3 regions of the Bacillus sp. FSL K6-6540 genome follow, and region 2 is predicted to be linked to each of the others. Evidence: riboswitches for the same ligand, from Rfam matches in the RefSeq annotation. Region 2 holds a riboswitch; each other region holds the start of a gene.
The links. A riboswitch is a leader RNA that binds a small molecule or an ion and turns the genes downstream of it on or off. The one in region 2 is predicted to bind cyclic di-AMP.

Region 1: linked by a shared signal. The riboswitch ahead of MHH82_RS19895 (C40 family peptidase) and the one ahead of kimA (potassium transporter KimA) in region 2 are both predicted to bind cyclic di-AMP.
Region 3: linked by a shared signal. The riboswitch ahead of MHH82_RS30555 (APC family permease) and the one ahead of kimA (potassium transporter KimA) in region 2 are both predicted to bind cyclic di-AMP.

What each region holds. Positions count from the first base shown of each region.
Region 1 is NZ_JBBOXH010000001.1:4,528,615-4,532,857, reverse strand. It holds gene MHH82_RS19910 (copper homeostasis protein CutC) at 1-521, shown strand, start outside; gene MHH82_RS19905 (ROK family protein) at 557-1,510, shown strand; gene MHH82_RS19900 (hypothetical protein) at 1,815-2,342, opposite strand; cyclic di-AMP (ydaO/yuaA leader) riboswitch at 2,605-2,738, shown strand; gene MHH82_RS19895 (C40 family peptidase) at 2,742-3,218, shown strand; gene MHH82_RS19890 (stalk domain-containing protein) at 3,339-4,243, opposite strand, start outside.
Region 2 is NZ_JBBOXH010000002.1:1,339,828-1,344,070, reverse strand. It holds gene mutT (8-oxo-dGTP diphosphatase MutT) at 1-22, opposite strand, end outside; gene kimA (potassium transporter KimA) at 81-1,904, opposite strand; cyclic di-AMP (ydaO/yuaA leader) riboswitch at 2,097-2,240, opposite strand; gene MHH82_RS39200 (cellulose biosynthesis cyclic di-GMP-binding regulatory protein BcsB) at 2,376-4,243, opposite strand, start outside.
Region 3 is NZ_JBBOXH010000001.1:6,773,091-6,777,333, forward strand. It holds gene MHH82_RS30550 (molybdopterin-containing oxidoreductase family protein) at 1-1,606, opposite strand, end outside; cyclic di-AMP (ydaO/yuaA leader) riboswitch at 2,063-2,257, shown strand; gene MHH82_RS30555 (APC family permease) at 2,424-4,243, shown strand, end outside.

The DNA of each region.
Region 1 (4,243 bases), on a different contig from region 2:
TGGTAAGGCCCCATAGCAGATCCTTTGTGTATAACGCGCTGGATATAGCAACCATGGTTGCGGAGGTTAAGGCGATCCGCAAGGCGGGTGCGGCTGGCGTGGTCCTTGGCATGCTGACTCCGGAAGGAAAGATCGACGAGGCCGCCTTGGCCCAAATGCTGGAATGGACGGGCGATATGCAGGTGACATTCCACCGGGCTTTTGATGAATTGGAGGATCAATTCGAAGGGCTGCGTACATTGCAGAAATATCCGGCCGTCACCCGCGTCTTGACGTCGGGAGGACCGCAGCCGGCACCGCAAGCGATCCCGAGGATTCGCGAGCTTGTGGAACAAGCCGCAGGCACCGGGCTTAAGATTTTGGCCGGGAATGGCCTGAAGTGGGAAATCATACGCGATTTCATCGACCAGACCGGCGTGAGCGAGGTTCATTTCGGCTCAGCTGTCCGGTATGGCCGATCAGGGCTGAAGCCCATTGATCCGGTTGAACTGCGATCCTTGGCTGACAGCTTACATCAATAGAAGTAGCAAACCTATCGGAAACAGGTGAACAAAAATTGCAAACCGAATTGAATAAACAGCAAGAATTTGTGGTTGGCGTTGACCTTGGGGGTACGAAGATCGCGGCAGCGCTCTTTGATTCCGAAGGACAGCTGCTGAACCGGGAGCAAATGGAGACAGCCGGAGCGCGTACGGCCGAGGAAGTGGTCGCGAGAATTACGAACATGATTCGCAGCGTGTCGGGCGGCCACCCGCTTCGAGGCGTAGGCATGGCTTCGCCGGGAACGGTTAACAGCCGGGAGGGCATTGTCATTCACGGCACGAATTTGCCGGAATGGACCAACGTCCCTCTCAAAGCCTGGATGGAACGAGATCTGAATACGGAAGTACAAGTGCTGAATGATGCCAATGCAGCCGCATGGGGCGAATATGTAAGAGGTGCCGGCCGAGGGTCGACGAACATGGTTTACGTGACGCTCAGCACAGGCATCGGTTCAGGCATCGTGCTGGATGGCAAGCTGTTTCTGGGCAGCAATTCCTTTGCAGGGGAGCTTGGGCATCATATCATTGATCCTAGCGGTCCGCAGTGCAATTGCGGCAGCCATGGCTGCTGGGAGGTGTTTGCTTCAGGAACGGCCATCGGCCTGGCAGCATCCCAGCGGATGCTTACCCAGACCAGCGTTATTTCTGAACTGGCCGCAGCCGATGGAGGCGTGAACGCCAGGCATGTATTCGAGGCTAAACGTCTTCATGACCCCGTCGCAGTGGAGGTCATCGATCGTGCCGTCTATTACATGGCGCTTGGACTGGTTAACGTCATTCACAGCTTCAACCCCGATCGCATCGTGGTTGGCGGGGGTGTGAGCAGAGCAGGCGAGCTTCTTTTCCCGCAGCTTCGGGAAATGACGGATAAGCTGGTCATGCCGTCCTATCTAGGAACCTACGAGATCGTTCCTGCGGGACTGCGGGACGATGTTGGCCTGGTGGGAGCCGCAGCCTTGTTCCAATAATATATTCGTAAGAAAAGGCAACAAAAGCCGCCCTCAAGGGCGGCTTTCTGATTATTCATGAAGAGAGCGGGAAACGGAGCGATCATATTTGCGTAAGCGAAGTCCGTAACTTGTGACAGGTGATAGGCGTAAACCGTAAGCCGTCATCCGTTTTCACTGGAGTCGAGTTTTTGGTTTCCTATTAGGTTTGTTTGTATCCGACAAACAATAAGCGGTTGCCCGCACTTTCCCGCCCGCCGACGGAAGCCGCCGGCTCCAAACCCGCACGCGAGGCGGCCTGCAGGCTTGGAGCCGGCGGCTTCCGCTATTCCATGTATTTTGATGCGTCGAACGTAATCATGCTCGTATGGTTGGCATGCTCGATCAGTGAGGAGAGCCTGGTCACTTCGCGTTCCTTCTTGCGCGCCTGCGCCTGATAAGCTTCCGGATCGTATAAGGCCACGTTAAACAGCGTTACGGCGCCATCTCCGCTTCCCCGGCCGCTCTGGCGCTCCAGCTTCTTGCGGGAGCCGAGATGGGCAAGCTGTCCGATATCGCTGCGCATTTGTTTGGCGAGCTCGATCGCCTCCATGATGGTCATGTCGGAGCCGTTCCAACTAATGGTCTGCGTCGTGTTGGAGATTGCCATCAGCAGATCCAGCTTTCTGTAATCCGCTGCGGCGGCTTCGATCTCTTCCGTAATGGCATCCACGCTGCGTGCAGGATACTCCGCCGTTTCCCCTTTTTCAATGATCGTGCTGCTGTTGTTCAAGCGTTCCGACATCAGTTGATTCATGAGACGGTTGATTGCTGCCCGGACTGCCAAAGCTTCAGCCATCGTAATTTGACTCATAAGCGAAGGATCACCTCTTTGATTTCTTGTCTGAATATGTAAACGTTCCGAACTGCAAAAAAGTTGCATGCCCATTAACAAAACGTCGCCGGAGGTTCGATGGAGTGTTACATAATTGTCATGAGTATACGAGATGGCATAATGAAAAAACATGAAAATTTTCAGCCTATACGACATTGATTAACATATAGTGATAGATTTCTAGGATATTATTGACAGCATCCTTGCTTGTATACTATATTAAGAGAAGGTTACAAAATGTTAATGAATTTTGCCGAATTTCGTTTGTGAAAACGGGGGAACCGTCTTGGGTGAATTATTCTTGTACCATAGAGAGTATAGGGAACCTTCAACCGAACCCTTAGCTAACTCCGTAGGCATCGAAGGAGAGAACGTATTTTGAAGAAATTTGTCATCACATTGCTTGGGTCTGCAATTATTTTTTCTTCTGGTGCCGTATCAGCCTATGCTGATCAACAACCGAATTTTCAGCATCAAGTGAAGCAATTGGTAGGAACGCCTTACAAATGGGGCGGAACAACGACAAGCGGATTTGATTGCTCCGGATTTATTCTGTATATGTTTAGAAATTTCGACTTGGACCTTCCACGCACTTCCCAGAGTCAGGCTAAAGCCGGGGTTCATGTGGATCGCGAGGACCTGAGAGTCGGAGATTTGGTATTCTTCAATACAAGCGGAAGCGGCATTTCCCATGCGGGCGTTTACATTGGAGATGGACAATTTGCGCATGCTTCCAGCAGCAAGGGCGTAAGAATCAGCAAGCTTAGCGACTCCTATTACGAACCGCGTTATGTTACGGCGCGCCGTGTATTGAGTCAAGAGAACTATGCTAAACTGGTAGGAAGCGCGAGCTAATTGGAATACGCAGTTTAGAGTTCGATACATAACCGGAAAGCCTGACAAGAGATGATCTTGTCAGGCTTTCTTTTTTTATGGAAGATTATAATTTGGGATTCTGCGAAAAGATTCACTAGATTATTCCTTTACGACAGAGGCATTCACGGCGGCTTCCATGCCATTATTATAGGAACGGAACAAGCCCAGACGCCAGAAGGCGGCACCTTTCAGATCATAGCGCTTGGCCAAGCCGAGCTTATCGTCGACGGATGTGGCGGTTTCGCTGCTTACGCTGATGCCGAGCAGGAGCTTCTGCTTAGGAACGCCTGCCTGAAGTGCCTGCTGAATGGCTTGGTCCACCAGACTGTTGGGTTCAGGAACCTGGGCTTTGGTGCCAACCGGATTGTACTGATACGCCATGACGATGAGATCATCGGCAAGGGAGGCCAGCGTCTTGTAATCATAGCCTTTATAGGCGCTGTTCAATGGCGGAACGGCTAAGGACAGAGCAATGTCGCTCGGCAATGCGGCTTTCAATTGCTTGACGTAATCATTAAGCAGCTTCTGCTGCTTCGCGGCATCCAGTTTAAAACCGAGCCCTTCGAAATCAAGCACCACGCCGCCGAATCCGTTATCCGCCACCGCAGTCGTGATGCCTTCAATGGACTTTTGGCGAAGGCTGCTGTCGCTGAGGACTTTGGTTAATTCGCCGTTTCCGTCCAAAGCGTAAACCATAAGGTACGGTTTAATCTCCCGGTCCGCAGCATCCGCAACAATCGATTGCGGAGTCACGTCCCCGGCCGCCGCAGGCAGACGGTATTCGTCGCCTTGAAGCGTAAACTGACCTTCCCGATCAATGCGGCTCCAGCCGAAGGCGACTGAATTCATGGATGCTACGAGATCCCGCTCTTGGAAAGATTGCAAAGCGTAAAAGGCTCTTAGATGCATTTCGCGCTGCGGCGACACGAGGGAGACCGTGCGAGTCGCCTGATTCCAGCCGACATTAACGCCGAATTGGCTGCTGAACGAGCTGAGCGGAATCA
Region 2 (4,243 bases):
CAAAAGCACCTTGTGTATACACCGCCATACCTCCTTTTCTCGCAAAAAAGGACCAAGGTGATTCCCTTGGTCCTAGAGCTTTACTTTTTAAAATGATACGGCAGTGTGGCAACCATTATGTCCTTTTTCCAGAACAGCCGGACTCTGAGGAGGAAGGCCGATTGGTTGTGAAGGATGGTGTGCCAGCGTTTTTTCGTTATAAATTGCGGAAACAGCACCATAACGGAAAACTGCTCCTTCTTCGCTTTTGCCTCAACTGTTTCCAAAAACTTATCAAACGGATGGACAAGGCTTCTGTACGAGGAGTGAAGCGTAACGAGACGCACGCCGTTATTAAGCTCTTCCCAGCGTTTTTCGAATTTCTTTTCCTGTTCTCTGTCAAATGACACGTGAACGGCGATCACTTGATCGGACAGTGATTTCGCATAGTGAATCGATTTTTGCACGACGGTGGTGACACCGGCCACAGGCACAATCACAACGGTGCCTTTGATTTCTTCCGGCTCTTTGTCTACGATGCGAAGCTGTTCACCAACCGCTGTATAGTGATTTTTAATCGCAAAAAACAGCAAAACCACTATAGGCATAAAGATTAACACAGGCCATACAACATTAAACTTCGTCACAAACAGGATGGATAGAACCATAAACGATATCAGTGCGCCGCAGGAGTTGATCAGCATTTTTCCGATCCAGCCTTTTGGTTTTTGCCTGATCCATTTCATGCACATGCCGGTTTGTGAAAGCGTAAATGGAATAAATACGCCCACAGCATATAACGGGATTAAGTGCTCCGTCTGTCCTCCGAATAAGATAATGAGAACAATGGAGGCAAAGCCTAAAAAGATAATCCCATTTGAGAAGCCTAAGCGGTCGCCCCTGACTGTAAACATTCGCGGCATATACTGGTCTCTCGCCAGGTTGAAGGCAAGCTGCGGGAAGGCTGAAAATCCCGTATTTGCCGCAAGAACCAAAATAAGCGATGTGACACCTTGGATGACATAGTAGAACACATTCCGCCCGAAGGTTTCGGATGCAATTTGTGAAACCACTGTTTCATCAGGCTTCGGCGCCGTACCATACCCGTACGCGAGCACCGTGATGCCGGAAAACAAGATTGCCAGCAAAATCCCCATCATCGCAAGCGTTCTTGCCGCGTTTCGCGCAGGCGGGTTTTTGAATGCAGGAATCGCATTAGAAATGGCCTCAACCCCGGTCAACGCTGAGCATCCGGAGGAAAAAGCCTTAAGCAGCAAAAACAGCGTAATGCCGGCTACAGGTGTGCCCAGCGGTGTATGATGGGCTGGCTGGTCTATTTGTCCTGTCATGAGTTTAAACAACCCGACTGCAATGAGAACCAAAAGCGCCACCACAAACAGATAAACCGGGTAGGCAAGAATGGATGCCGATTCCGAAAGACCGCGCAGGTTCAAAATCATAATCACTAACACGAGAAAAATAGCGATCGGCACATGATAATCATGCAATGCAGGAAAGGCTGACGTGATGGCGTCCGTGCCTGCGGAAATACTTACCGCTACTGTTAAAATATAATCAACAAGCAATGAACCGCCCGCAATCAATCCCGGTTTTTCACCGAGATTTTCTTTAGAAACGACATACGCCCCGCCGCCCTGCGGATAAGCGTAAATAATTTGCCTGTATGAAAGAATCAGTGCGAGCAGTAATATGAGAACGCCAACCGCAATCGGAATGGAGTACCAAAATGCGGCAGCACTGATTGTTGCCAAAATGATTAGAATTTGTTCTGTCCCATATGCGACAGATGACAGCGCATCTGAGGAAAGCATAGCCAAGGCTTTTAATTTCGTCAGTTTTTGCTCTCCAGCTGCTTGGGATTTTAGTGGTTTCCCAATCAAAAAACGTTTGATTGAATGATACATCGATGTCTTCCCCTTTTAATTTCTCATTTTTCAATTAAAACAATAAAACATCAGTGTCTTGCTCTCACATGTTGTTGATAGTCCTTTCTGCTATGATGTCTCTGTATGCGATTTGCATTCAAAAATGAACAACAAAAAACACAGAGGCAAACGGATGCCCCTGTGCCATAACATCGAACACAGGTTTCATTCATCTCCTCTCACGAACGCTTACGAGGTTAGCTGACGGATTCGGGCATATGAGAGTTAGCCCTACCTAAAAAGGATTCACCCCAACGGCAAAAAGCCGTTCTATTGGGTCCCCCGCTCTGATTTCAGATTAAGCGATTTGTTTTCTAAAAGAGATCATACTCCCGTTCCCGCACGTTGTAAAGAGGCTTATTGGCTGAGAGAAAAAAATAAAATGACAGGTTCCACAAATGGAATTTACTTACCAAAAATAAAAAAACAGAGGCTAAAATCGCCTCTGTTTTATTCTGTATCTGTCTTTCTTTTTCTGCGTCTTACGGCAATCCAAATGAACACTGCCGCAATCACCATAATGAGTGCCAGCACACCAATATACATCCATTTCTGGCTATGATCCTGTGTTAGTTGTTCTGCATCGGAACTGTTTGTTTCCGATTTGAGCTGCTGGTGGTTTGTAAACACCTGCTGGCTGTTTGTTTCATTAAGGACGGTTGCCGACTCATCGTTGCTGTTCAGATAACTGATGATCTCTTTTGTGACAGCCGCGCCATCTCCTTTTAACGGTGCAAAGACAGCCATTGTATAGCGTGAATCCCAAACCGATGCTTGGGTAAATACCACTTGTTTTGTCGTCTCATTCAGCATCTCGAAACCAGATACATCAAACGATCCGTTCTTTTCCTGCGGCACAAGCAGATCTGATGATTTCTCCTTCAGAAGAGAAAATTGATTGATCCCTCCTATGAAAATGAGGTTTCGTCCTTTCGCATCATTTGCTGTAACGTCAGATGATTTCTTTACCGTATATGAATGCTGTGCTTCGCTGCCAAAGGATTCCGTCACGAGAGAAAGCTCCTCTAGCTTCGATTGGCTTACGGTGTCAGGAAGCACGATTAACGTTGTTTGATCCTGGTTTCCGGCGTAAGGCAGCGGCCACTCTTGAAAATCCGCTGACGGAGACATGCCTTTGATGGCGTATGATAATGTACTGTTTTTATCGATAAAAACCCACTTTTCTTCATCAGTGGTGTTGCAAGGGTTGTTTTCCTTTAAACCGGTCGTGACGAACTGAATATCAATGTAGCGGTTTTTTTGCAGCAGCTTAGGGTCCACTTTCACTGTGACATGATAGAATCCGTTTTTATCTTCTTTTCCTAATTCATCAAGCCGGACCGAGTGCGGCTGGTCGTTGATCATCACTTTCAGTTCTGCGGCCTGAGAGGCTGACTCGTTTTCAGCCGTTGAGGCTTGAATCGTTTCAGACTTTTTCAGTTTAAGCGACAGCTTCGCCAATTGGTTTTCATCTAAAACAGCCGAAGCCGGATAAAAATAATGTGCTGAAGATGTTTTGTCAGCTCCAATTGTGATATCGCCCGCTCCAAAATTCTCAAGGGTCAGCTTATCGCTTTCCTTTTTTTCAGTCTGCCGAAGCTTGCTGATTGAAAGTGTATCGCCGCTGAGCTGGCCTGTATATGTCTGATCTGTCATCACGCTGATTTTTTTAGTGAGCGCGTCCTCGGACGCCGCTTGCGCAAACAGAACCGGCTGCTGTTTGCCCTCTGCTTTCAGCACCCGCTCCGCAAGCAGAAGGTTTTCTCCTTTTGCCTGTAGCCCAGCTTGTTTCAACAGTTTTTTCACTTTGCCGTTCCAATGCTTGTCCACGCCGATAACAATCGTCGGCTTATCGATTTTTTTCAGTTCAGATTCCGTGACATACGCAATACTGACACTGCTGTCCACCGTTTTCAAATAGCCTTCTGTTTTAACAGCAGCTTCTATTTCTGCTGAACTTGGGTGATCCGGAATGACGATGGCTGTTTCTTCCGCTGTATTTCCAGATTGGGCGAAAGGATACGGATAATGGTCCAGCGACGTTCCCTTCGCTTCACTGCTGTCAGCAAGTGTCAGCCGGCTGTCCGGATAAATTTTGATCCAGTTGCCTGATGTATCCTGTCTGACGCACACGCCCTCTTTCATTACGCCGTAGAATTTCAACGATACGTTGTGATAGCCTTGCGCAGACTGGCTTTTATTCAGATTCAGCTTCACTGTTTTCCGTTTGGAATCACCATCAAGCTTTAACGTCTTGACCGGTTCATCATCAATGACAGCCGTTAACGATGATGGAGAAATTAAAAGATTTGATGCCT
Region 3 (4,243 bases), on a different contig from region 2:
CCGAAGGTGTCGGCAAACGATCCAGATACGTGTCAAGCGGCGTCATATCGAGCTTCACATGGCGGTGTTCCCTCAGCTTGTCCAGCGTGACGCCGTTTAGATAAGGGTTATCCGGGAAGTCGAGCGCTCTTGCGATCATCTCTTCCTCGGTCTCATGAAAAGCCGGTTCCTGGAATCCCATAGCCCGTCCCAGCAAGGAGAACAGCTCTACGTTGCCCTTGCTTTCCCCAAGTGCCGGAATGACCGGCTCCTGCAGCTGAACGTACTGATGCCAGTAGGAAGCGTACAGGTCCGTATTCTCGAACGAGGAGGTTGCCGGGAGCACGATATCGGCATACTTGGCCGTATCCGTCATAAACAGGTCATGCACAACCGTAAACAGATCTTCCCGTGCAAACCCTTCCCTGACCCGCTCGGTATCGGGAGCCACAACCAGCGGATTGCTGCAATAAACGAAGAGCGACTTAATCGGCTGTTCGGTCATGGCAAGCGCTTCGCCGATCCGGTTCATGTTAATCGTGCGCGCTTCGGGATTCGGCCGGAGATCGGGACGCTCAAGCGCGTCGCTATCCATGCTGTTGTAACCGCCGTTCGACTTGGCGGCCCCTCCGCCCCGCTTCAGCCATTGTCCGGTCAAAGCGGGAAGCGCGGCAATGCTGCGCACCGTCAAGCCGCCGTTGTCGTGATGCTGAAGACCGTTGCCGATATGGATGTAGGAGGTATCGGCCCGGCCGTAGAGCTCGGCCAATTTCTCGATATCCTCGATCGAGATGCCGGTAATGGAAGAAACGTGCTCCGGCGTGTATTCTTTGACGTGCTCGCGCAAGGCTTCATGACCAATCGTATACTTGCGGAGGAATTCCTCATTTATCATGCCGTCACGGAACATGATGTGCATGAGGCCGACGGCCAGCGCCGCATCCGTGCCTGGATACAGCGGAATGAACCAGTCGGCCCATTGCCCCGTCTGGTTCTTGTGGACATCGATCACAACGACCTTGGCACCGGCTTTGCGCGCTTTCTCTGCAATCACCATCTGGTGCATATTGGTGCTGACGATGTTGCCGCCCCAGACGAGGATGACGTCGGCTCGTACGGTGTCCTCCGGAACGGTTCCCCCATTAAACCCCATCACGGATTTCCAGCCCTCATTGCCCGCGGAATTGCAGATCGACTGCTTCAGGCGGCTGGCACCCAGCCTGTTGAAGAATCTGCGGTCCATGCCGTCGACGCTCAATATCCCCATATTGCCGTAGAAGCTGTAAGGCAGGATACTCTTGGAGCCGTATTCCTCAATCAAGTCCTTATAGCGTCCCGCAATCTCCTGAATGGCTTCGTCCCAGCTGATCCGCTCGAAGGCGCCCTCTCCCTTGGGACCTACCCTTCGCAGCGGATAGAGCACGCGTTCCGGATGGTACACCCGGTGTGCCATATTACGGACTTTATTGCAGATGGCTCCCTGCGTAATTGGATGCTCCGGATTACCGGTCACCTTGACGATTTTTCCGTTCTCTTTATGCAGCAGCAGGCCGCATGTATCGGGACAATCCAACGGACATACCGCCGGAAATACGCCGTTTTCCTGATGAATCATCGCTTGAGTCATTTCGTACTTCCCCCTTATGCTCGGCTGCATCATATCCCTTTATCTTAAAAGAAAATCGGGGTTCCAGTAAAGTCATACATTTTTTTCTAATCAGGTGATTCACTTTACTTTCCCCCGGGTATATTCCTATCAAGAGCAAAGAAGAGGAACCCAGACCCTTTCTCTTCCTTGCCGAATCATGGACCACTCCCAAAAAAATTCGCCATGCCAGTGTCTCCTCCCCCGAGACCGGCATGGCGAATTTGTTCCCCACTCCTAATCCTCCATATTATAGAAACTCGTGATTTTCGCAGTAAACATGCAAAATAAAAAGCCTGTCAAAGCCACGTCTTTATGTAAGCGCTTATCTGTCATTTTTTATAAATAATTCTGTTCGAATGATCGTTGGAGGATGTTTTACAAACGATTGGAGCAGGCGTAATATACTATTCAGCTTCGAAAACATTCTTCATATTCACATGACATTCGCTTAATTTCCATGATGGAAAGCGGGGGAACCAACCGTATGGAGGGATACCTATAGGATCCTTCAACCATACTATGGGGTGAATCCTGATGCGTCGCGTACGTACGCCGCGATGGAATCAGGTAGGGCGACTCTCACCGCCCGAATCCGACAGCTAACCTCGTCAGCGTTGATCGGGAGGGTTGTGAACTTGTGATCAAACACAGGGTTCTAACCTGTGTTTTTTGTTTGCCAAAAATCAGCATAGGAATGGTGACCGTTCCTATGTCCAGCATATAAAAAACACCGATAGAAGTCCGTTCAGGGAGCTTCTACCATGAACTTAATCTTAAGCGGCGGTGAAAAACAACCATGTTATCCTCAATCAAGCGCTTCCTCATCGGAAGACCGCTTAAATCAACGGAATTAGGCGAACAAAAGCTGAATAAAACCAAGGCGCTGGCCATCCTGTCTTCCGATGCGCTATCGTCCGTGGCCTATGGCCCGGAACAAATCCTCATTGTGTTGATGACCGTCGGGGCAGCTGCCTATTGGTATTCCATACCGATTGCCGTCGGCGTCCTGGTCTTATTGCTGGCACTTATCCTGTCGTACAGACAAATTATTTTCTCCTATCCGCACGGCGGCGGCGCATATGTCGTGTCCAAACGGAATTTGGGCATGTACCCGGGGCTGGTGGCCGGCGGTTCCTTGCTCGTGGACTATATCCTGACGGTTGCGGTCAGCGTGTCGGCCGGGACGGATGCGATCACGTCGGCTTTTCCGGAATTGCACGCCTATAATCTGCCGATCTCCATCGTGTTCGTTCTATGCTTGACCGTATTGAATTTAAGAGGAGTTACGGAGTCGGCCTCCATATTGGCTTATCCGGTTTACCTGTTCGTGCTTGCGTTATTCATCCTGATCGGGGTAGGGATATTCAACATTGCCACAGGCCATGCGTCTCCGGAGCTTCATACGCCGATCGGCACGCCCGTAGCCGGGCTGAGCTTGTTCCTGCTCCTGCGCGCATTTGCCTCGGGCAGCTCCGCCCTGACCGGCGTGGAGGCGATTTCCAATGCCATTCCGAATTTCAAAGACCCGGCCCCGAATAACGCCGCCAAAACTCTGGTGGCGATGGGATCGCTGCTGGCCCTGTTATTTTCGGGCATCGTTTTCCTGGCTTATTACTATGGGGTCAGTCCCAGCGAACAAGTCACGGTCGTTTCCCAAATTGCCGAGCATACCTTCGGGCGAAATGCGCTTTATTACTTCATACAAGGGACAACGGCCTTAATTCTGATCCTTGCCGCCAACACGGGGTATTCCGCTTTTCCCCTGCTGGCCGTCAATCTGGCGAAGGATAAGTTCATTCCTAGAATGTTCACCGTCCGCGGCGACCGTCTGGGATACTCAAACGGAATCATGATTCTTGGATTTTTCTCCATTCTGCTGCTGCTGGCTTTTGAAGGCAAAACCGAGCATCTGATTCCGCTGTATGCCGTCGGCGTGTTTATCCCGTTTACCCTCTCCCAGACCGGGATGATGGTGAAATGGATTCGCGAAAAGCCCGAAGGCTGGATCGTCAAGCTGATCATTAACACCACCGGCGCATGCATCAGCTTTATCGTGACCATGATCTTCTTCTTTACGAAATTCGCCCAGGTGTGGTCCGTCCTGATATTCCTGCCGCTGATCATCTGGATTTTCACCCGGATCCGCAAGCATTACGAGGCGGTAGCGGACCAGCTCCGGATTACGACCTGCGAGCCGGTTAAGCCGATTGAGGGGAATGTCATCATCCTGCCTGTGGCAGGAATCACGCATGTGGTGGAGAACTCGCTGAATTACGCCAAATCGCTGGGAGCGGGCCAAATCATCGCAGTGTACGTGCCGTTCGAGCGGGAGGAGGAAGTCGCCTTCCAGGAAAAATGGAAAAAGTGGCAGCCGGACATCCGGCTGGTGACGCTGCACTCGCCTTATCGGAGCATCATTCAGCCGCTGACGAAATTCATCAATACCGTGCAGCGCAAGGCCAGCGAATCCGACTATCAGGTTACCGTCGTCATTCCGCAGTTCATCCCCAAGAAGGGCTGGCATAATTTTCTGCACAATCAATCCAGCCTGCTCATCCGGGCACATCTCCTGTATCGGAGAGACGTGATCATCACGACGGTTCCCTACCATTTAAA